3 regions of the Pararhizobium gei genome follow, and region 3 is predicted to be linked to each of the others. Evidence: riboswitches for the same ligand, from Rfam matches in the RefSeq annotation. Region 3 holds a riboswitch; each other region holds the start of a gene.
The links. Region 3 has a riboswitch for cobalamin ahead of PY308_RS06310 (aromatic ring-hydroxylating oxygenase subunit alpha). Riboswitches for the same ligand answer to the same signal wherever they lie in the genome.
Positions count from the first base shown of each region.

Region 1 (7,856 bases), 1.6 Mb from region 3:
CGTCGGCCTGTTCGGCTTCACGCTTTCCTATGACGAGTTTGCCCGGACACTGATGACATCCGGCACCTACAACACGCTGCCGCTCGAAATCTACGGCATGACGACCAATGTGACGACGCCGGTGCTCTACGCTCTGGGTACGGTGACGACGCTGTTCTCCTTCTCCATCATCCTGTTTGCGCTTGCCATCATTCTTGTGATGCGCCGCAGGCAAGCGAAAGTGATCTGATCCCGCAATGCGCATTCTTGTCGTCAACCCCAACACCACCCGGTCCATGACGGACAAGGCGGCAGATGCCGCGCGTGCCGTCGCGGGAGCAGGTACCGAAATCATTGCTGCGACCGCGCAAATGGGGCCGGCGTCGATAGAGGGGCATTATGACGGTGCACTGGCTCTGCCGGGGTTGCTGGCCGAGATCAAAAAAGGCGAGGCAGAGGGAGTACAGGCCGCTGTGATCGCCTGTTTCGACGACACCGGGCTCGATGCCGCGCGATCGCTTGCGGGCTTCCCCGTGCTCGGGCTCTGTGAATGCGCCCTGGTGACGGCCGGATTTCTCGCCCAGAGGTTCACCGTTGTGACCACCCTCGAACGGTCCCGGGTTTTGCTCGAGAACCTGTCGCGGCACTATGGTTTCGGCGGCAGAGCCATCGTCCGGGCGGCGGATATTCCGGTCCTCGAACTTGAAGACCCGGCCTCCGGGGCGATTGGCAAGCTCCGCAGGCAGATCGAGCTTGCTCTTGCTGAAGATCGGGCCGAGGCCATCGTGCTCGGCTGTGCCGGCATGGCCGATCTCGCCTATGCGCTGCAGCAGGAATATGGTGTCCCAGTCATCGATGGCGTCTCGGCGGCGGTCAAGCAGGCGGAGGCGCTGGTTGCGCAGCGGTTGACGACCAGCAAGCGCGGATCCTATGCGGCACCCCTCGCGAAGCCCTATTCAGGTGCACTGTCCGCCTTTGCGCCGGGTTGAACAACAGTCGCTCCGTCCACTGCCTTTGGCACCTAAACGCTGTTTTGTTGCTCGCTTGAGCGCTACCGCTCCAGAAAATTCGGACGCAGTTTTTCACCGATCAGACAATCCGTCGGCGGTGCCGCTTGAACGGGTACGACGCGTTCCGCGGCGGGCGCGCCACTGATTTCCATCACCAGCTTCTGCCGGATTGCTACCGAGAAATCTTCGGCACGATGAACCGGCAGGACGAAGGAGCCCGGACCGCCGATCACGCAATCGGCGTAATACCGGTCGAGTGGCCCGGCGCTGCCCGATGGCCGGATGAGGATGGCAAGACCGTTGATCACGATGCCCTTGGCGACGGCCTTCTCCCGTGCCGGGTACACCGGCGGCCCCAGATTGTTCGGTCCGTCGCCTGACACATCGATCACCCTCCGCATGGCGGTGGGGGCACCGGCATCCAAAAGTTTGGATGCGAAGGCGATCGCATTCGAGATCGATGTTCCGCGGCGCGTGTAGACCGGTCGCTCGGCAAGCAGATCGGCGAATGCGTCTGCATCGCTTTTCTTTTCGATGACATGCCAACCCGCCAGGGATGTCTCGTTGACGCTGCCAGCCCATTCGAAATAACTGATGGCAATACGGCCGTTGAGACCGGCCGTGACCGCGTTGACAAAGTCGGGATGGCGCAACGCCTCGACATACCCCGTGCGCTGAACCCGCGCTTCATCGAGATCCATGGAGCCGGACATGTCGACGGCGAGCACCAGTGCCACATCGACTTCCGGACCAGCCGCCACGGAAGCCGCAGCCGTGCCGGACAGAGCAAAGAGCAGAGCGAGTGTTGTGAACATTAGAGCTGTCCAATCACGGCTTCCTGTCGCGGAAAACAAGAAAACTGTAACACAGCTTAGCTCAGGGGCGATGATTTTGCAGGCGTTGAAGTTCAACAATCGGTGATTTGCACCCGAAGGCCGGCTGTGTTCGACTCGCGCCATGGGAGTGATTGACGGAATGCTTCTGAAGAATGATAGCGATACTGCGCTCATCGACCGGCTCCAGAAAGCCGCATTCGAATACTTTCTGGACCACGCGAACCCGGACAATGGGCTGATTGCCGACACCTCCCAGCCGGGTTCGCCCTGTAGCATCGCCGCCACGGGGTTTGGCCTGTCGGCTTATGCGGCCGGGGTCGAACGACACTGGATCTCGCGCACAGATGCAGCGGGACGAGCGCTTTCCACCTTGAGATTTTTTGCGCAAAGCCCACAAAGTCGCGACCGCGACGCAACGGGATACAAGGGCCTCTACTATCATTTTCTCGACATGAGGACGGGAGCCCGCGCCTGGCGCAGCGAGTTGTCGCTGATCGACAGCGCCATCCTGATTGCCGGCATGCTGACAGCCGCAGCTTATTTTGAAGAGAACGATCCGGTTGAGGCGGAAATCCGCTCGCTTGCCGCCATGCTTTACGCGCGCGCAAACTGGGCCTGGGCGGCGGATGGGCAGGGAGCCCTGTGGCTGGCCTGGAAGCCCCGTAGTGGATTTTTGCCCTACCACTGGACGTGTTACAGCGAGGCGCACATTCTCTATGTTTTGGCGCTCGCTTCGCCGTCCTTTCCGATCGGCAAGGAAAGCTATGATGCGTTTACGCGTCATTTCGACTGGATGACGGTGGATGATCGGCCATTCCTTTATGCCGGTCCCCTGTTCACGCACCTGTTTTCGCAGGCCTGGATCGATTTTCGTGGCATTCGCGACGCGCCCATGAGGCAAAAGCAGACCGATTATTTCGAGAACACCTGCCGGGCCATCTCGGTTCAAAGGGCGTATGCGATCCGAAATCCCGGACGTTTTGCCGGTTATGGGCCGAATCTTTGGGGACTGACGGCTTGTGACGGGCCGCTACGACCGCGCCGCCTTTATGACGGCAGGCGGCAGGATTTTTCAGGTTATGCGGCGCGGGGAGCGCCACTCGGGCCGGATGACGGCACTGTTGCCCCCTGGGCGCCATTGGCCTCGGTCGCCCACGCGCCGGAGGCGGCGATCTCTGCGACGCGCAACATCATTGCGGCCTATCCGGGCGTGCTTGAAAACGGGCAATTTGTCGGGAGCTTCAACCCGAGCATTCCGTCAAAGACATCGGAGGGCTGGCTCAACAGCCGGATCATTGGTCTTGACCAGGGCCTTCTGGTGATGATGATCGAAAACCATCGCAGTGGCTTGTTCTGGAGACGGATGCGCGAGCATCCCGTGATGGCACGGGGTTTGAAAGTCGCCGGGTTTTCGGACGGCTGGCTTTGAGATAAACGGGTCTTCGAAACGGATGGTCGATGGATTTGGCAGAGCAAGCGGATTTCGGCGACAAGCCGTCATTTCCCTCGGGCGATGACCTGAGTGAAGCGCTTGCCTGGCAGGCCGAGCGCTTCCCCGATGTCGCCCTGTCCCAACGGACGAGCTTTAGCCGTTTTGAAAATGCTGACCAAGCCTGGGATCCTGAAGGTGCGTTCGTCGAGGTATTGATGGGCTACCAGACCCAGTTTGCAGCCGGAATGGACGACCGGGTCCGTGGCGCCCATCTCATGGCGTTCTACAGCCACCATCTCAGCATTGCTGTGGGGGCGCTGTTTCTCAAAACGGGCCGGGTGATTGATCTCGATCCATCGACGCTCGCTGTAAGGTTCGAGCCTTTGGGCGAAAAGACCTTACAAAATCGACCGGCGGATGCCCGCCGCCTCCACTTTTGTTTCAGCGATTTCGCAAGCGGCTCGGATCCGCTGGCGGCGTTTCACGATGGTTTCGTTGCAGGCCTTCGCCCCGTCGTGAATACGATAGCCAGCCGAAGCGGGCTGTCGCCGACAGCGCTGTGGCGGCTTGCTGCGGATGGCCTTACCGGGGCATTTCTTGATGTCGGCATCGCGCTCTGCGATGAGAAACGGGCGATGGGGCTTGCCCGCTCCCTTGTCCGCAAATCCGGATCGCCGCTGTCGTTCGACGTCCATTTTGAATATGTAGAAACGAATATCGAAGGTATTCTCAGCGGCCGCTTCTTCCGGCTGCGCAGCGGTTGCTGCCTCTTTTACCGCACGAAAGACGGGCGTTTTTGCGACGTCTGCGTGCTGTTGGACGAACGGACGCGAAAAGACCGCCTGCGCGCGCATCTCGAAGGCGCAGGCGGTCGATAACGGCTTATGCCTTCAGAAAACGGTCGTTGATCAAGCCCGTAACGAAGCCGAGAAACAGCCAGGAGGCGAGCGCCGTGGCGAGGGCTGCGACGGCGAATTCCGCACCGAGCAGGGCCGGAACAGTGCTGGACATATCCACAGGCTGCGGTGCGCCGTAGACATGCGGCATGGCAATGAACACCAGGCCGCCAATTTTTGAGGCGATCTCGGTGCGAAGCACCAGGAGATGCAGGCCAGCTACGGAGAGAACAACCGCCGCCACCCACCAGATCTGGCGTTGCTGGAGGTCCGCCGCCGGGAAACCGGGCAGCTCCGGCGGAAGCCCAACCGCTGGCAGGAGATGCACGGCAAGCCAGCCGCAGGCACCCCATAGCACCCCGTTTCGCACTGTTACCGGGTAGCCGCTCAAGAGGCTGGCGGCGGTCAGAAGCAGGCTGAAGCCGGCTCCGGCTACCAGGTTGGCAAACAGCGTTCCGGTGAAGCGGCTCATGCCGAACATGATGCCACTACCTTCGTCATGCTCGCCTTCATGCGCAAAGGCCGGAGTGACAGGAGACAGTGCGGCCATCAATCCGTGAAAGCCGGACGCTGTCCCGAGAGACGACTGCTGGTGATGTCCGTCGATGCCTGCAGGCTGTTCCGCAGAGGGTTCCTTCCCCTCGTATTCCTCCGCATGAAGGATGATCGGCACGACACGGGCCGACTGCGCCACCGTCGTGAAAACGCCGGCAATCAGCCCAGCCACCAAGGCGGCCATGATGGTTTTGATAATCATTTCAGTTTCCCCGGTTGAGACGAGCGGAGAGGCGCCTGCGCACCGGCTTCGCACAGAAAATGCCATGGCAAAACGCGCCCAGGTCGGTCACCGGGACGCGATCGGCACACTGTACCGCAGGGTACAAGCCGGTTTGCCGCAAGGTGAAAGACGCAGGGTCTTTCACATCAGGGGGTCAATGGCAGGGGAAACCATAGGAATGGCGAACGTCGTGGGCTGTATCGTGCAATACAGCCGAATTCGCGAGACCGGCTCCAAAAACCAGAAAACCGCCAACCAGGAGAGCGATGATTCCAGCCGTGATGCGGTCGTTGAGAGAGAGCGAAATGCTCGAAGCAGTCGTCGTTGCCATAACAACCTCCGTGATGGCGCGTGGGATATCCCACCATATGGGCCCTATGCCCTTCATCAACCGGCAGGTTTCCTGGCTCGCGGCGTCAGGTGCTTTGCACCAACGAAGCTTTCTCGCCTTCCCAAGGTTCAGGCGCAGGGCCATTACCACAGTGGCTTTTGCCGTATTACCGGCATGACAGCTTCTAACCGCTCTACAGTCGCGGGGTCGGCCGTGATTGGGATGCCCGGAACGGGTCCATCCATCACATTCCCGTTTACTCCCTGAAAGCGTTCGCTTTCACGAGAACCGTTTGATCCATGAATGATTATGATGTCATGCAATGCGTGTCAATTCGCCGAGCTTTGCCCGCAGCACCTCATTCGCCCATCAGGACATCGAAGATACAAATAGTTGAATGTGAACGTCTGTAATTGCAGTTTGCCGCTCACGGTTTCCCGCGGGCTATGCTATTTTTCTTCATCATATATGAAAACAGCGTTCATATGGCGCTGTACTGCTCACAGAGAATCCAATGAAGGCTGCGAGGACCGAGCAGGAATTCCAGAATATTCTTCGTCGGCTGGGCTTGGCCCTCGATGCCTCGCAAATCGGGGTGTGGGAGCATGATACGCAGACCGATGAAGTCATCTGGGATCTGCAGATGCATCGGCTCTACGGCACAGAAGGCATGGCCGGCTGCGTTAATGCCGATATATGGACAAACAGTGTCCATCCTGACGACAGGGAGAGAGCGCTTGCGGATTTCGACGCTGCGCTCCAGGGACGGGAAACCTATCATTCGCAATACCGGATCGTGCTGCCAAATGGGGAGATCCGAAATCTGCGTTCCCGGGCGCATTGCTTCGAGGAAAGTGGAAAAATTATCTTCATCGGCGTCGAATGGGATGTGACCTCCGATGTGAAACTTAACAATGAACTGCAAAGGCAGACTGCCATTGCCGAAGCGCGCGCGGTCGCGCTTGAGGCGAGTACGCGGCGAATAGAATATGCTGCGGACCACGATTATCTGACGGGCCTGCCAAACAGGCGCCTGTTCGACCGTTACCTTGGCGAACTTTCGCGGGATGACAGCGTCGAGAAACTGGCTGTCCTGCATGTCGGGCTCGACCGGTTCAAGCAAGTCAACGACACTGCCGGTCACGCCGGGGGCGACGAAGTCCTGAAGGACGCCACGACCCGCTTGAGGGCGATTTTGCCGGAGAGTACATTTGTCGCGCGGATCAGTGGCGATGAATTTGCCGTGCTCTTCACCAATTATGCCAGGCTGGATGATCTCAAGACCATTGCCAACCGTGTCGTCCTGCAATTGCGACAGACCGTGCGGCACCTTGACGAGGTCATCTTGATCGGCGCGTCCGTTGGTATCGCCTGTGCGAGCCGGGATAATATGTCGGACCTTCTGCCGGAGGCGGACATTGCCCTTCACCGCGCCAAACGGCTTGGCCGGGGAAGGGTGGAGGTATTCTCCGCGCAATTGAAGGCTGAGATCGCCGATGAGCGCCGCATCGCCCGGCAGTTCGAACGCGGTCTCCAAAAAGGCGAGTTCGTCCCGTTCTATCAGGCTCAGGTCGATGCAGGGACACGCCAGATTGTTGGGCTGGAGTGCCTCGCCCGCTGGCGCCATCCGAAGCGGGGCCTGCTTCTGCCCGGGGAGTTTCTACCCATCGCCGGAAATCTCGGAAAAATGGGTGAACTTGATGCGGCGATCCTGAAAGCCGCGTTGAACGATCGAAAGTCATGGATGCGGCAGGGTGTCCGGGTGCCAAGGATCGCGGTGAACGTATCCGGCGCGCGCCTGGCGGATCCGCCGCTGATCGACGAGTTGCTGCAATTGGATATCGAGCCGGACACGCTGTCGTTCGAACTCCTGGAGACGATCTTCCTCGATGACAGTGAAGACGGGATCCTTGCCAATGTGGCGGCCCTGAAGGCGATGGGCATCGATGTCGAAATCGATGATTTCGGTTCCGGCCATGCCTCGATCATCGGGCTCATCAGGGTAAAGCCGCGGCGGTTGAAGATCGACCGGCGCCTTGTCATGCCGGTAACGACGTCCCGCGAACAGAAGAGGCTTATCCGGTCGATTGTCGATATAGCCAAGGCGCTGAATATCGAAGTCGTGGCGGAAGGTGTCGAGACGCTTGAACATGCAAAGATACTGGCGCGGCTCGGCTGTCATATCCTGCAGGGCTATGCCATCGCGTACCCCGCTTCTGGTGACGATATGCTTGCCAGGTTGAAAGAGAGCCAAGTATCGGGTCTTGTTCCTCCTCCCTGACGATCGCAGTGCTGGCCTCGAAATCTTCGATGTCATCCTGCCCGGGTCGTGGCTCCTCGGCAATCCCGATCCGCGCCGACCTGGCGAAACTCGCCACAATAGCCTGAGGAAATCAGGGCATACGTCCGCTGGCATCGGTCACCCTATAGGACCAATTCGGCGCGACGGGCTCCACGCCATAGGGGTTGGGGAAAGTGAAGAAGGTCTCGAACGGCTGGCTCTGGCCCGGAAGCAACCGGGCGAGAACCAGCGCCGTGTCGTCGCCGATACTCTTGCAACTTGCTGCCGGGCAATCCTGGAGGGCGACCGAGAG
Region 1 covers NZ_CP119409.1:2,928,586-2,936,441, reverse strand. Annotated here, with positions in the region: gene PY308_RS14270 (ABC transporter permease) at 1-229, shown strand, start outside; gene PY308_RS14265 (aspartate/glutamate racemase family protein) at 237-968, shown strand; gene PY308_RS14260 (DUF1194 domain-containing protein) at 1,031-1,804, opposite strand; gene PY308_RS14255 (glucoamylase family protein) at 1,965-3,254, shown strand; gene PY308_RS14250 ((2Fe-2S)-binding protein) at 3,284-4,135, shown strand; gene PY308_RS14245 (CbtA family protein) at 4,140-4,910, opposite strand; gene PY308_RS14240 (CbtB domain-containing protein) at 5,086-5,262, opposite strand; cobalamin riboswitch at 5,308-5,570, opposite strand; gene PY308_RS14235 (putative bifunctional diguanylate cyclase/phosphodiesterase) at 5,777-7,543, shown strand; gene PY308_RS14230 (DUF3426 domain-containing protein) at 7,656-7,856, opposite strand, start outside.
Region 1: it holds a riboswitch for cobalamin, as region 3 does, so the genes downstream of both, PY308_RS14240 (CbtB domain-containing protein) here and PY308_RS06310 (aromatic ring-hydroxylating oxygenase subunit alpha) in region 3, are expected to answer to the same signal.

Region 2 (7,856 bases), 1.3 Mb from region 3:
TTGAGGACGATCTCCTGTCCTGTGCCCTGCTGAATAACTTTGCCATCCCGCAGGATAGCGATCTTGTCTCCAAGCCTGAGTGCTTCATCAAGGTCATGGGTGATGAAGACCACTGTCTTCTTCAGTTCCTTCTGCAGGTCGAGCAGCACTGTCTGCATATCGACGCGGATCAGAGGATCGAGCGCCGAATAGGCTTCATCCATCAGAAGAATGTCGGCATCGTTGGTCAGCGCGCGCGCGAGGCCGACCCGTTGCTGCATGCCGCCGGAAAGCTGGTTCGGATAGTTATTCTCGAACCCTTTCAAGCCAACGCGTTCGATCCAGCCCTGCGCCCTCTTGCGGCTTTCCGCATCCGGAACACCCTGAATCTCCAGTCCGTAGATTGTATTTTCAATGATCGTGCGATGCGGCAGAAGGGCGAATTTCTGGAACACCATGGCGGTCTTGAGACGGCGGAATGCGCGAAGATCCTTCTCGCTCATCTTGCAGACGTCGACGCCATCGTAGAGAACTTCTCCGGCGGTCGGGTCGATCAGGCGATTGATGTGCCGGATCAGCGTCGATTTGCCCGATCCCGACAGGCCCATGACCACCATGATGCCGCCTGCCGGCATGGAGATGTTGATATCCTGAAGACCGAGCACATGTCCGTATTGTTCGTTGAGTTCGGTCTTGGTCATTCCGCCCACGACCCGCTCAACATAGTCTGCGCCGTTGGGCCCGAAGATTTTGTAGAGGGCTTTGATCTCGATAGCGTGACTAGCCATGAACGATCTCCGAATGCTTCTGCAGGCGTTTGCCGAAGGCCTGGCTGGTACGGTCAAAAATGATGGCGATGGCCACGAGCGCGAAGCCGTTGAGGAAGCCGACCGTGAAGAACTGGTTGTTGATGGCCTGAAGTACGTTTCGGCCCAGCCCGCCAACGCCGATCATCGAGGCGATCACCACCATCGCCAGCGACATCATGATCGTCTGGTTAATGCCGGCCATGATCGTCGGCAATGCAAGCGGCATCTGCACGTTCTTCAGCCGCTGCCATGTCGAGGAGCCAAAGGCATCGGCCGCTTCCAGCACCTCCTTGTCCACCAGCCGGATGCCGAGATTGGTCAGCCGGATCATCGGCGGAATGGCGTAGATGACCACGGCGATCAGGCCGGGCACCTTGCCGATGCCGAAAATCATGACGACGGGAATGAGATAGACGAAACTGGGCAGGGTCTGCATCACATCCAGGATCGGATTGACGACCGACTGCGTCCGGTTGGAGCGCGCCATGGCGATGCCGATGGGAATGCCGACGATAACCGAGATCAGGGTACAGACAGTGACCATGGCAAGCGTGATCATCGTGTCGTTCCAGAGTCCGACCACACCGATGGCCATCATCGAAAAGACGGTGCCGATAACGATTTTAAGGTCGCGGCTGCCGTAGTAGACGATCGCGACCATGATGATGAGGATGATCGGCCAGGGAGAGCCGGTGAAAATTCCTTCGAGCGTATTCAAAAACCATTGCAATGGCTGAATGAGGGTGTCGATGACATCGCCCCAGGCACGAACGAAGGCCTTGAAACCGTCATCGATAAATTTTCGGACGACGCGGATCGCGCCATCGCTGATGGATGGAAATTTGCATAGAACGGTCGGCAGATAGCTGCAAACAGTTGCCATTCAGTCCCCCTTTATATGCCGAAATCGCTCAACCTTCGATGGCGGGCGGCGGCTCGAAACGCCGTCGGACAGAGGTCCGGTGTTGTTTCTTTTCGTCCGGAAGTGCTTTGCTGCAGAAGGCCGCCAATGCCCCATGTCCGGCGGCCTTCTGTCAGTTCTCGATGCTACAGAGCGGCCTTGACCTTTTCCGCTACATCCGGTGTGACCCAGGTGGTCCAGACTTCCGGATAAGTTTCCAGGAAGTGCTTGGCGGCGTCGGCATTGTTGCCCTGGTTCTCGTCCATCCAGGCCAGAACCTTGTTCACCGTCGCGTTTTCCCAGCTGCGCTTCTTGATATAATCCATCGCGACTTCGGCCTTTTCGGCAAAGCCCTTGGTAACGATGGTGTAGACTTCGGACGTCGGATAGCCGTTGACCTTGGGGTCGGGGCAGTCGGTCACGCTGGTGCAGCGATCCCATTCAGCCTTGTCCGTCTCCATGCCAAAGCCGAGCTTTGTCATCTCGTATTTGCCGAGAATAGCCGTCGGTGCCCAATAATATCCAAGCCAGCCGGCCTTCTTTTCGTAGGCGTTGGCGATAGAACCGTCCAGGCCGGCTGCCGAGCCCGTGTCGACCAGCGTGAAGCCGGCGGCATCGCCGTCGATCGCCTTGTAGAGATTGGTGGTGGAAATCTGGCAGCTCCATCCCGCCGGGCAGTTGAAGACGGCGCCTTTCGACGAATCTTCAGGCGCGGGGAACAGGTCGGGATGCTTGATCGCATCCTGGACGGTCTTGATATCCGGATGGGCATCGGCGAAATATTTCGGAACCCACCAGCCCTGTACGCCACCGTCGCTGAGGATTTCCGCAGCCTGGATCAACCGGCCTTCCTTGACGGCCGCATCGAGCGGGACGCGCAGCGAGTCCATCCACATTTCCGGGGCGACGTCCGGTTGGCCTTTTTCGTTCATCGAGGTGAAGGTCGGCATCGTGTCGCCGACGACGAGAGACGCGTTGCAGCCATAGCCATTGCTGAGGATGAAGGCATCGACCTGCGCGGCTACGCCAGCGGAAGCCCAGTTCATTTCGGCAATGCTGACATCGCCGCAATCTGCGGCCTGAGCCGAACCGGCCATAGCATAGACGCCGGCGGCGAGGATGGTGGAAGCGAGAAGCTTCTTCATGATTTAAGACCTCCCAGTCTTAATGCAGCCAAAAAATCGGGGCCGGCCAGAATACTGCTTGCCCTGGCGGCCATTGCTCAAGTCGAAGCGAGGGGCTGTTTGGCGAGGTCGCCGTATTCCCCGCTGCCACGGTATCCGGAGGTTTGTCTGCTTGCTTTCATCGCATGTCAGCCCTCTCTCTTGCCGTATGGGTAAGCCTAGATATTCTTAGGAAGAAATCAACCTCTCCCTTGTCAAACGGCCGTGATGACAGCCGTCGCTCTCATGGCACCTGGCGTGCAAGCTGTTGAAATATATAGCTGTGCGCGAAATTTTTGTGCAGATGCGTGACGATTGGCCGAAAAAACGGTCCGCACTCATAGGCTTTCAAGAAAGCGCGGCTGATTGCAGACGGATTCTGTTCAGTCTACGCCGTCCCGGATTTTTTCGGCATTTAAAAAAAAATCGAAAAAATCGCGAATTCACCTTTGCTTAAGGTCTTAATAACCATCCGGTAACGCCTGTCAGGCTAATTGTTCCCTGCGGCAGCAAACACTGCCGCCCGACCGGATCAGGTACTGCGTCCCGGATCGGCGCTTTCTTCGGGTGTACGCCGGAGAGCCGGATTGTCATGGCAAGCCGCACGGTTTCGTTGAGGAACCGGTGCGGCTTTTGCGTTGAACATCTGTCATCATACTGGTTGCGTCAGCAAAAAGCGTCGCCGGATTGCGAAAGGGACGACTTCGGGCGGATGCGGTGCTAGAGGATCGGCATGGCAAAAAGGATCATGCTTCAGGGGACCGGCTCGGATGTCGGGAAAACGGTGCTCGTGGCGGGGCTGTGCCGCCTGATGGCCAATCGCGGCGTCAAGGTCGCGCCTTTCAAGCCGCAGAATATGTCGAACAATGCCGCCGTCTCCGATGACGGTGGAGAGATCGGGCGCGCCCAGTGGCTGCAGTCGATGGCGGCGCGGGTGCCGTCGTCCGTGCATATGAATCCCGTTCTCCTGAAGCCGCAATCGGAAACCGGCAGTCAGGTCGTCGTCCAGGGCAAGGTCGCCGGACAGGCGAGGGGACGGGACTATCAGGCGTTGAAGCCGAAACTGATGGGCGCCGTCCTTGAAAGCTTCGAGCAGGTGAGCCGGGGCCGCGATCTTGTTATCGTCGAAGGTGCGGGGTCGCCCGCAGAGATCAATCTTCGGGCCGGCGACATCGCCAATATGGGCTTTGCGACCCGCGCCGGCGTTCCGGTGGTTTTGGTCGGCGACATTGATCGTGGCGGTGTCATGGCCTCGCTTGTCGGCACGCATACCATCCTGACGGACGACGATCGCCGCATGATCAGCGGCTATATCATCAACAAGTTTCGAGGAGACGTGACGCTTTTCGACGCGGGGATCGATGCGATCCGCGGCTTTACCGGCTGGCCGTGTTTCGGTGTCGTCCCATGGCTGAGAAGCGCCAAGCGTCTGCCGGCCGAGGATTCCGTCGTTCTGGAACGGCTGACGCGCGCCAACGGCCGGGCGCTGAAAGTGGCGGTTCCCGTCCTTTCCCGCATTGCCAATTTTGACGATCTCGATCCGCTGGCTGCCGAGCCGGAGGTCGATCTCGTCTTCGTGCCCGCCGGTGAACCCATCCCGGACGATGCGGGGCTGGTGATCATTCCGGGCTCGAAAGCGACAATTTCAGACCTCGCCGATGTGCGGGCCAACGGCTGGGATCGCGATCTGCAGGCCCATGTTCGGCGTGGGGGCCATGTCATCGGTATCTGCGGCGGCTACCAGATGCTCGGCCAGTGCGTCCGCGACCCGCACGGCATCGAGGGCAATGTCGCAGAGCTTGCCGGTCTGGGCCTTCTCGCTGTCGAAACGGAGATGGCGCCTGAAAAGACCGTTCGCAACAGCAGTGCCCGCTCGGCGGTTTTCGATGTGGTGCTGGAGGGGTATGAAATTCATCTCGGACGCACGACCGGCCCGGATTGCGCCAGTCCGATGGTCCTCATCGACGGTCGCGCGGACGGCGCTGTCTCGCCGGATGGCAGGGTGAGCGGAACCTATCTGCACGGGCTTTTCGCCAGCGACGCCTACCGCGCCGCCCTTCTCAAGAGCTTCGGCATCGAGGCGGGCGGACAGAACTATCGCCAGTCTGTTGACACGGCGCTGGACGACGTCGCCGTTGAACTCGAAGCCGTTCTCGACCCGGGCTGGCTTGACGGGCTGATGCCCTGATCGCCGGTTCCGCTCTCGATTGACAGCTTCCGCCAGAGGGCCTAATCATCGATGATTGGATGGTTCCCGTGCCGGTTTCCGGCTCGGGAGTAAATGGGAATGTGGAGGAGTGGACCCAAACCGGGCATTCTTATCGCAGCCGACCCCGCGACTGTAGAACGGTCAGGGTTCGCCATCCGGGAAAGCCGTCGTTTCCACCGGCCGCATGGTGCGGCGGCGCAATCTGCGGTCCAACCGGAAAAGCCACTGGAGTTGCAGTGCGATCAGCCGGGGCCGGACGCCTCTCACTCTACGAATCGTCCACCTCTTCGTTCTGCCCGTCGATTGCAGTCCTGCAATATGGCGTCAAAACTCCGGGAAGGCGAGGCGGACCCGTTCGGGCCTCAGAGAGAGGTTCGTGACGCCGTGAGCCAGGAGACCTGCCATCCGCAGGGCCCCGTCTTCGCCAGGGGTCCGCCCGACCCAGGGAGAGATACTCCCGATGCCAGCACGGAGGTTGTCATGGCTCTATCATCCCGCTCACGCGGCTTGCCCTTCATCTCGCGGCCCGCGGCTTGCGATCCCTCCGGCATGTGCTGAGGCCGGTATAATTTCATGACATCGATTGCAGCAGGATCCATGCTGGTCCTCGGCGGCGCCCGTTCCGGCAAATCGGCATTTGCCGAGCAATGGATCGTTCGGTCGGGTCTGGACAGGCACTATGTCGCGACGGGGCGGGCTTGGGACGACGAAATGCGGGCAAGAATAGCCCTGCACCGCGACAGCCGTGGCCCTGATTGGCAGACGCATGAGGAGCCGCTCCATCTTGTTGAGTGCCTGCACAGGATCGATGCGTCCGGACGGGCTGTTCTCGTCGATTGCCTGACCCTGTGGGTGACCAATCTGATGATGGAGAACAAGGACGTAACCGCGGAATTTGAAGGGTTGGCGGGCTTTGTCACGCAAGCGCAGGCCAGGCTCGTGTTCGTGTCAAACGAAGTCGGTCTCGGCATCGTGCCGGACAACCGCATGGCGCGCGATTTTCGCGACCATGCCGGCCGGTTGCACCAGATCATTGCCGCGAGATCTGCGGATGTCTATTTTATCGCGGCCGGATTGCCGCTGAAAATGAAGGGTTGATCCATGACCACTGCAAAGTCCGCCCAGGGTAAGATCCCGGCGACCGTCATCACCGGTTTCCTTGGCGCCGGCAAGACGACGATGATCCGCAACATCCTACAGAATGCCGGAGGGCGCCGGATCGCCCTGATCATCAACGAGTTCGGCGATCTCGGTATCGACGGCGACGTGTTGAAGGGGTGCGGCGCTGAGGCCTGTACCGAAGACGATATCATCGAACTTACCAATGGCTGCATCTGCTGCACCGTGGCCGACGATTTCATCCCGACCATGAGCAAGCTGCTCGACCGCCCGGACCGGCCTGACCATATCATCATCGAAACCTCGGGCCTTGCCTTGCCGCAACCGCTGATCGCCGCCTTCAACTGGCCGAACATCCGCAGCGAAGTGACCGTCGACGGCGTCATTACCGTCGTCGACAGCGCCGCCGTGGCCGCTGGCCGTTTCGCCGACGATCACGACAAGGTCGATGCGCTGCGCGTCGGCGACGACAATCTCGACCATGAAAGCCCAATCGAGGAACTGTTCGAGGACCAGCTGACGGCGGCCGACCTGATCATTCTCAACAAGACGGACCTGCTCGATTCGGTCGAGTTGGCTTTCGTTCGCAGGGAGGTGTCGTCGCGCACCAGCCGCAAGCCGACGATGATCGAAGCGAAAAATGGCGAGGTTTCCGCCGCCATTCTTCTGGGGCTGGGCATTGGCACGGAAAGCGACATTGCCAACCGCAAGTCGCATCACGAGATGGAGCACGAGGCCGGCGAGGAGCATGATCACGACGAATTCGACAGCTTCGTCGTTGAACTGGGTCCGCTTGCCGATCCCGCCGCTTTCCTCGAAAAGCTGAAGGTTGTCATCGCCACGCACGACGTGCTGCGTCTGAAGGGGTTTGCCGATGTGCCGGGCAAGCCGATGCGGCTTTTGATTCAAGGGGTCGGCACGCGCATCGACCAGTATTTCGATCGCGCCTGGGCTGCTGGCGAGGTGCGCCGGACACGGCTCGTCGTCATCGGCCTGCATGACATGGATCAGGCTGCCGTACGGGCTGCGATTGAAGCGGCGGTTTGAAATTGATGTGGGCGTTCGCGGATTACCCCCCTCTGTCACTGCGTGACATCTCCGCCACAAGGGGGGAGATCGGAAGGCAGCGTCGTCCGATCTCTACCAAAGCCAAGGCTGTGCTTAGGGTTGCCGCAATCGATCTCCCCCCTGGTGAGGGAGATGTCCGACAGGACAGAGGGGGGTATTGCTGCCCCCGGAGGCCGTCATGCACCTTCTCCTAGCCCAGAAGGGCACCATCACCGATGGCGAGGAGGCGATTGATCTCGGTCAGTCTCCCGCCGACGTCCTGTTTCTGTCGGCCGCCGATACCGAGCTGTCCTCGATCGCTGCCGCGCACCGGACCCGACAGGGCGGCGCAACCCTGAGGGTGGCAAGCCTGCTCACGCTCAAGCATCCGATGTCCGTCGATACCTATGTCGAGCGCACCGCGCGGCATGCCCGGCTCATTATCGTGCGTCCGCTCGGCGGCGATAGCTATTTCCACTATGTGTTGGAAGCCCTGCATGCGGCTGCGGTGACAAACAGGTTCCAGATCGCGGTCTTGCCGGGTTGCGACAAGCCCGATCCGGGTCTTGAGCGGTTTTCCACGGTTTCCGCAGACGACCGCAACCGGATGTGGGCCTATTTCACCGAGG
Region 2 covers NZ_CP119409.1:2,689,982-2,697,837, reverse strand. Annotated here, with positions in the region: gene PY308_RS13185 (quaternary amine ABC transporter ATP-binding protein) at 1-767, opposite strand, end outside; gene PY308_RS13180 (ABC transporter permease) at 760-1,671, opposite strand; gene PY308_RS13175 (ABC transporter substrate-binding protein) at 1,836-2,834, opposite strand; gene PY308_RS13170 (cobyric acid synthase) at 3,586-5,040, shown strand; cobalamin riboswitch at 5,084-5,481, shown strand; gene cobU (bifunctional adenosylcobinamide kinase/adenosylcobinamide-phosphate guanylyltransferase) at 5,635-6,159, shown strand; gene cobW (cobalamin biosynthesis protein CobW) at 6,163-7,227, shown strand; gene cobN (cobaltochelatase subunit CobN) at 7,427-7,856, shown strand, end outside.
Region 2: it holds a riboswitch for cobalamin, as region 3 does, so the genes downstream of both, cobU (bifunctional adenosylcobinamide kinase/adenosylcobinamide-phosphate guanylyltransferase) here and PY308_RS06310 (aromatic ring-hydroxylating oxygenase subunit alpha) in region 3, are expected to answer to the same signal.

Region 3 (7,856 bases):
CGAAATCGCCGCCCGCTAACGATACTTGAGCCGCGACCGCAATCTTTTGGCAAGGATGTCGGACGATTGCTGCTGGCTGTATCCCATATGTCCTTGCTATTGGTGGCCAATCATAAGATAGCTTCCTGATGTTCCCACGCAGCGTCAAGCAGCCCGGCCGAAAGGTCGTCGCGACGCCGGACAAAACCGTTTCCCAGCAAAGACGAGCCGATGGCAACGAAAATTGTAATCAGCAGCAACCGGTCGACCCCGGTCTCGGTCCTCGGATCGAACAGCGAGTTCATCCTTAACAAGGGTGTGACATTCGCTGCGTCGGCAAACAGCATCGTTGCGACCGGCAGCGCCACCAACCGCGACTTTTATATCAACGGCATCGTCACATCCACGACAGGAGCGGTTTTCCGCTTCGGCCAGACTGGCCTCGTCGACCGGACAAGCCAGTTTGTCGTCAGCAGTTCCGGCAGGGTATCCGGCGGCGAAGAGGGGCTGGTCCTCAGCGGCGGTCTCGACATCATCAATGCCGGCACGATCGAAGCCCGTCTGACGACCATTGCGGCGTCGGGCAATGCCACACGGATCGTTAACTCCGGCCTGATCGATTCGTCCGAGGGATCTGCCATCGTCAGTTCCGGGACAAACACCAGCATCATCAATCACGGCACCACGTCGGCAAAGATGGTCGCCGTCCGTGCCAGTGGCGGAAACGTGTCGGTGACCAACAATGGCGAACTGAGTTCGGAAACGTCGACGGCTTTGTATTCGACGGGCGCTTCAGCACTGATCACCAACCATGGAACGGTGACGGCCAAGGGCACGGCGATCCTGTCCTCCGGATCAGCCGCCATCATCACCAATGACGGCAAGGCGCAGTCAGCCACGGACTATGCGATCAAGGCAGCCGGTGGCGAGGCCATCGTCACCAACAGCGGTACGATCAGCAGCGGGTCGGCGGCAGTCGCGATCACCGGAGACGAAGCGATCCTGACCAATGACGGGCTGATTACGGCCTCCGGCTATGCGATCGTCGTTTCTGCCGACGAGGCCATCATCACCAACAACAAGACGATAACGGCAGGTGGCGGCATCAAGCTGTCGGGTGTCGGCGCGGCCGTGACCAATCACGGCACCATCACCGGGACGACGGCAGGAGCGGTCGTCATCGATTTCACCGACGCCTCGGGGTCGAGCCTCCACAACAAGGGCCTGATTTCTGCAAAATCCATGGCCTTCCTCGGCGGCAGCGGCGTCCAGTCCGTCTTCAACAGCGGCACGATCACGGGCTCGATCCAGCTCGGGGGCGGCAATGATTATTTCGACGGCACCGGCGGCAAGGTCAACGGCACGGTCAGTGGTGGCAGCGGCAACGATATTTACCTGGTAAGCGATTCTTCCATAAAGCTGTCGGAGCTCGCCAATGGCGGCACCGATCTTGTCAAATCGTCGGTTTCGCTCTCGCTCGGAGCCAATTTCGAAAACCTCACATTGACAGGCGCCGCCGCCATCAATGCCGCTGGTAACGGACTGGCCAACCAGCTTCACGGCAACAGTGCGGCCAACTCGATCAACGGCCTTTCGGGCAATGACATGATCTGGGGCCATGCCGGTGCCGATATCCTGACCGGCGGAGCCGGCGCCGACCAGTTTGTGTTCAACAAGGGCGATGGCAAGGACATCATAACCGATTTTGCGGCGACGGGATCGATCCACGACCGCCTCGACCTCAGCGGCCTCGACAGCATCACCAGCTATGCCGATCTGGTTAGCAATCATATGACCCGCAGCGGCAGTGACGTTTTCATCAACGGACTGAACGGCGACAGCATTCTGTTGAAGAACGTGACGCTCGCGGCACTCGACGCGGGCGATTTTCTTTTCTGACCGATATCAGGCCGTTTCGAGCAGCGACAGTATCTGCATGGCCGGCATTCGAAGCGATGGATCAGGCCACCGCTCCGGCCGGTCCGCTGGCCGTGCGTGCATAAGGTAGCGGAGCGGCGACGACGGCTGGCATGCCAGCTTCGAGGCAAGCGGCAATGAATGCCTCACGCGCTACTGCGGCCGGTGTCATCCGGTTCAGCGCCCGTCGGCAGGCGGTGACGGCCCGGTCATACCGCTCGCCTCTTTTCAGGGGCCATTCGTTTTCAAGGAAATCAAGAGCTTCGTGCACACTGCAGAAGGTTCGCTCAAGGCCGTTCTGCAGCCGGACTTTCAAGGGATGCGTCCAGGGGATATCGCGAATTGTCATCTCGTTTTTCCTCCATTTTCGACCGCCAGTTCGCACGTGTGGAAAGGATATCGGTCGCGGATTTTTGTCTTCAAGAGTCGTTCCGGACAGAGTCGAAAAAAATCCCTGTGTTCCCGGACGCGCTTCCGGTGGCCCTTGAAAAAATTCAACTGGACCGTAGTTGAGTGCGAGCGACCTGTTGCGTTATCCCGCCTCGCCTCGCCTTGCCATCGCCCCGGATTTGGGTCAGTGTCCGCTTGAAATCTGTCGGCTAGCCGACGAACTTGATTGGAGAAAAACATGCGCCTTGGGTCTTTGATGGCAGTAGCCGCGGTCACACTGATCGCTCTTTCCGGATGTGCGAGCACCGGAGCGGGCAACACGACTTATGCGCAGTATCAGGGCGCCTATCCGCAGCCCGATCTTTCCGCTTCAAGCGGCGGTGGCGGCCTGCGCGTCCCTTACTAAGAATTTCCGTCCGCTGACGGTCCCGCCTCGGTCAGGGCGGGCCGCCATTCCGGCAGCGAGGAGCGCCGGAATGGCTCTTGAAAATGGACTACGCCTCGATCTGGACATCTCCAAGGGGGCGAGAACAGCAGGCGAGGATGTAACCTTCCTCGATCTCATCGTCGAGGATGCCGCCATTGTGGCTCATCTCGACGTCGCCCGAAATTTTCATCACCCGACAGGTGCCGCAAAGCCCACCTTCACAGGCAGCGCCGATGCGCACCCCGGCTGACCGCGCCGTCTGCAGGATGGTCTGGCCCGGCTGGCATTTGGCCTCCTTGCCAGCCATGGTGAAGGTGACCGTGGAGACGGCCTGAAGATCGATGTCGCCGGCCCCTGCCCGAATGGCAAGCTCTTCTGCCGCCGGTGCCGCCGCAGGCTGGAAGCTCTCTTCGTGATAGCGCCCCATATCGAAACCGACGCCCTCGAGCATGGACTTGACGCCGCGCATAAAAGGCTCCGGCCCGCAACAGAAGATGGTGCGCTCGCGGAAATCAGGTGCAAGCAAGGCCAGCTTGGACGTCTCGATGCGACCGCGCAGGCCGTGCCAGCCATGGCGCGGGGCGTGGGTTTCAACGATGAAACCAAGATTGAGGCGCGGCATCTGCGCAGCAAGATTTTCGAGCTCGGCACGAAACAGCAGATCGTCCGGCTGGCGTGCGCAGGACAGGAATGTGACGTCCGTCTGGGGGGCGCAATCGGCCATCCAGCGGGTCATCGACATCATCGGCGTGATTCCGGAACCGGCCGAAATAAACAGGTATTTCTCGCCGGGATGCCGGACGAAGGAGAAATCGCCGAGCGGGCCGAAAGCCTTCAGCCTCATGCCGGGCTTCAGGTTTTCGAACATCCAGCGGGTGCCGATGCTCGATGCCTGCGCCTTGACGGTAACGGCAATGGTAAAGGGCCGTGAGGGCGTTGATGACAGGGTATAGGTGCGCATGACCGGATCATCGGGCTTTACCGGTAGCTCCAGCGTGACGAACTGACCGGGCAAGTAGCGGAACCAGCTGTCCCGATCAGCCTTGAAGCCGAAGGTCATGACATCAGGGGCTTCATGGGTGACGGAAATGCATTCCAGAAGCTGCTGCCGGTCGTTGAACGGCTGCAACTCGTCGAAATGCCGGAAAGTTGAGGCAATCGTCATATCAGGCAACCCGGACCAGAGGAGTGGCGACCGAACTGCCCTTAAGGCGATCAGCCATGAAGCGCGTGTACCATTCGACAAACTGCATCACGCCGCCTTCATGGTCCGGCGAATAGGGACCGGGTTGATAGGCTGGCGAGCGAATGCCGAAAGCGTTCTCCTCGACGATCTGGCGGTCCTGATCGTTGGTTTCGGTCCAGACATGGGTGAGTTCATCGAGGTTGTAGTCAACGCCTTCGACCGCATCCTTGTGGACGAGCCACTTGGTCGTAACCTGAGTCAGCTCAGGCCCGAGCGGCAGCACGCGGAACGTGATGGCATGGTCGGCCAGAACATGGTTCCAGGTGCTGGGATAATGGAACATCAGCAAGGTGCCGATATGGCTCTGGCTGACATCGTCCGACAGTTGGCGCTGGACGGCACGACGGCCGGACATGGTGTAGCTCTCGGCTTCCTGGATCAGTGGCATGCGGGCAACGCGGAACTGGCCGGTGGCCGACATCCTGAATTCGCTCGGCAGACCTTCCGCTTCGCACTTTGCCCAATGGGCTGCGATGACGGGATCGTCCTTGGCGCCCTGCACGCCGGTTGCGGTCGGCGCTTCCGGATAGGTGCGGCAGAGCTCGGGATGGTTGGCCGCGCAATGATAGCACTCGCGGTTGTTTTCCCAGACGAGTTTCCAGTTGCCCTTCTCGATGATGGTGCTTTCGAAGGCGACCTTCGTATCCTTCAGATTGTGCGGAGCGAGATAGGACAGGACCATGTCGCGCATCGGCTGAAAATCCGCCGCCTCGTCTGCAAGGCAGATGAAGATATAGCCGCCAATGGTTTCGCAGTGGATGGGCTTCAGGCCGTGCTGGCCCTTGTCGAAATCCTCGCCCATCTGGCGCGCATAAATGAGCTTGCCATCGAGTTCGTAGGTCCATTGGTGATAGGGACAGACGAGCTTGGCGGAAGACCCTTTCTGCCCGGCGCAGACCCGCGACCCGCGATGCCGGCAGGAATTATGCAGGGCGCGCACCACGCCCTGGCGGTCCCGCACGACGACGACCGGATAGGCGCCCACCTGCACGGTGAAATAGTTACCGGCCCTGGGCACTTCGCAGTCATGACCGATGAAAAGCCAGTCCTTGTACCAGATCTGCTCCATATCGAGCTTGTAAAGATCGGGATCGGTGTAGAAGGCCTGCTCCAGGCTATGCCCGTCCTTGCGGTTCTTCAATTTGCGGAGGACTTCGCTGCGCAGATCCATCGTCGTTTCCTTGTGCTCGCCACTTGTGGTCCGCGAGCCAAGGAAAGGAACCGCCGCCGCGCCGGGAGAACGCGTGGATAAACTGGTTCACTCTCCGGCTGCCCGCCGCAACCAAGACATCTTTTCACAAACAAGGCTGGTTTCCGGGCTCTGGAGCTGTCTTGTCAGACCTTCCCGGCGCCTTCCCGGATCTCTCCAGTGACTTTTTTGCCGGGTTTCGCTCCACCACCGTTGCGGGGGCAGCGCCGGATTTCGACCGGCTTCCCAATTCTCCGCCCTCCCTGTAAAGGCAGCACCTTGAGTATTGCCATCTAATCCTGCGCCGCGTCAAAACAGCCGTTGGAAAGCGACATCCGATTCCAGAAAGGCGACAAGAAAATAGAGCGGTTGCGGCTGTGATCGCTGGTCATTTTCTAAGCAGAAACAACGATATTTTTCGTTATTTAGGCAGATGCCCGTTTTAGCGGCGACGGCGTGCCGGTTCTGCAAAACTCGGGTCATTTTGCGACATGGCCGGGGCCTGTTCTTCCGGCTCCGGCGAAAGCCTCGCACCATCATGCCCGGCTACCTATGGAAAGGTCCCATTAACCCTAAGCATGTAGTTTTATGGGGATTATGACGCCGTGGTATATGATCCCCGCATACCCAGCAAAATCCGGGTTCAGGCCGATGTCAAACTTGAGATATTTCGACGCCGCTGCAGTTGCGAAAACGGCTCCGCCGCCGAAAATCGCGGTTCATACAGAATTCCTGCGCACCGGGCGTATCAATCGGCACCGGCCGGAATGGCACGCGGACGAAAAGCGCTATCTCACACATCAGGAAGTGGCCGAACGCACAGGGCGCAAGCTGCAGGCGGCAGCGACCGTCACCCATGAACGGATCAACGCCTTCCATGCCTCGATCCGCTTTCCCAAGGTGGTCTTCCATCGCACTCTTCAGGGCCGGCCACATCTGGGCTATTGCCACGTCACGACGGCGCGCACGAAATTCGCCCAGTTCAACGATGTCCGCTGGTCCTTCTACATCGCCAATTTCTTCTCGGAGATCGGCGACGACGAGCAGTTCTTCGACAGCGTCAAGATCGGCTATTCCCGGATGTATTTCGCCGTTGCGACCGAGATGGATCGCGACGCGGGCAAGCTGATCCTGAACAGGTCGGTCCACGAGAACGGGCTTCTGTTTCGCACCGCCGAGCCGAAGGAAGCCTTGAAGAACGTGCTGCTGCTCGGCGCGCGCAACGAGCAGCTTCGCCGGATCATCAACAGCCTCTGACCGGCGCCGGACATCGGTTGGCAATCTCCTTGCTTGCCGGCGCGGCCAAAATGGCTTGGCAAGGCTCGGCAATGCCCTGTAAAGAGACCGAAGAGCGCGTAGCCGCGACTTTGGAAGCTGCATGACCCTGATCATCGATACACGGACGGAACCGGAGCGCGCCCTGACGGGGGCCTGCGACACACTGGGCATGGGCCTGCCCGTGGCGATCCCGACGGAAACGGTTTATGGCCTGGCGGCGGACGCCACCAATCCCGATGCAATCACCCGTATTTACGAAATGAAGGGGCGACCGCGCTTCAACCCGCTGATCTGCCATGTCTGCGATCTCGACATGGCGCGCCGCCATGTTGTTTTCGATCCGATTTCACTGGCGCTTGCCGAGGCTTTCTGGCCAGGGCCGCTGACGCTGATCCTGCCGATGAAGCCAGAGAGCGGCGTGCATCCGCTGGCATCCGCCGGCCTCGATACACTGGGGATCCGCATGCCGGACGGGTTTTCCCGCCGGGTTATCGAGAGATACGGCAAGCCGCTTGCCGCACCGAGCGCCAACACTTCCGGCAGGATCAGCCCAACGACAGCCGCGCATGTCGCGGACGATCTTGGCGGCAAGGTCGCACTCATCCTCGACGACGGACCAGCCGGGATCGGCCTGGAGTCCACCATCATCAAGGTGGAGGGCGACGAGATCAGGCTGCTGCGGCCGGGCGGGCTGGATGTCGCCGACATTGAAAGAGTGACAGGAAAGACGGTGCAGCGACCGCAGACGGCGGGGGCTGCGATCGAGGCGCCGGGCATGCTCGCCTCGCATTATGCGCCGGGAGCGGCAGTCCGGCTGAATGCATCGGATGTCACGGCCGGCGAAGCCGTCATCCGCTTCGGCGGCAAGGTCTTGCCGGGCGAAGAGAAGGCCGTGCTGGTGCTCGATCTCAGCCGCTCCGGCGATTTGCGGGAGGCGGCGGCCAATCTCTTTGCCTACATGAAACAAGCTGACGCCTCGGGCGCCACGACCATCGCCTTCGGCCCTATTCCGTCCAATGGATTAGGAGAGGCGATCATCGACCGCATCGAACGGGCGGCGGCGCCGAGGGAGGGTACTCAAGGATGAATTGTCTTGGGATATATCCCTCTGGTCTTCGCCAAACGGTCCTCCCTTTGCGGTCAGCACAATGGCTTGTTGGTTGCAGGGGCGCGCGTCGATCTCCCTCTTCTCCCCAGCGGGGAGAAGTGCCGAGCGCAAGCGAGGTGATGAGGGGGACTTCGGCGCGGCCGGAACCAAACAGAACTGGCCTTCGGGCCCCCTCATCCGGCGCTTCGCGCCACCTTCTCCCCGATGGGGAGAAGAGGGGAGCAAAGAGCAACCCGGCGACCCACAAGGGACCGCTCCTATGATGAACACCCTCCCCTCACCCGATCTGATCGCCCGCTTCACCACCATCGTCGGTGCGGCG
Region 3 covers NZ_CP119409.1:1,346,184-1,354,039, reverse strand. Annotated here, with positions in the region: gene PY308_RS06335 (glycoside hydrolase family 25 protein) at 1-19, shown strand, start outside; gene PY308_RS06330 (beta strand repeat-containing protein) at 211-1,878, shown strand; gene PY308_RS06325 (DUF982 domain-containing protein) at 1,940-2,245, opposite strand; gene PY308_RS06320 (hypothetical protein) at 2,525-2,692, shown strand; gene PY308_RS06315 (FAD-binding oxidoreductase) at 2,781-3,878, opposite strand; gene PY308_RS06310 (aromatic ring-hydroxylating oxygenase subunit alpha) at 3,880-5,130, opposite strand; cobalamin riboswitch at 5,248-5,445, opposite strand; gene PY308_RS06305 (DUF6656 family protein) at 5,800-6,405, shown strand; gene PY308_RS06300 (L-threonylcarbamoyladenylate synthase) at 6,527-7,513, shown strand; gene PY308_RS06295 (FAD-binding oxidoreductase) at 7,794-7,856, shown strand, end outside.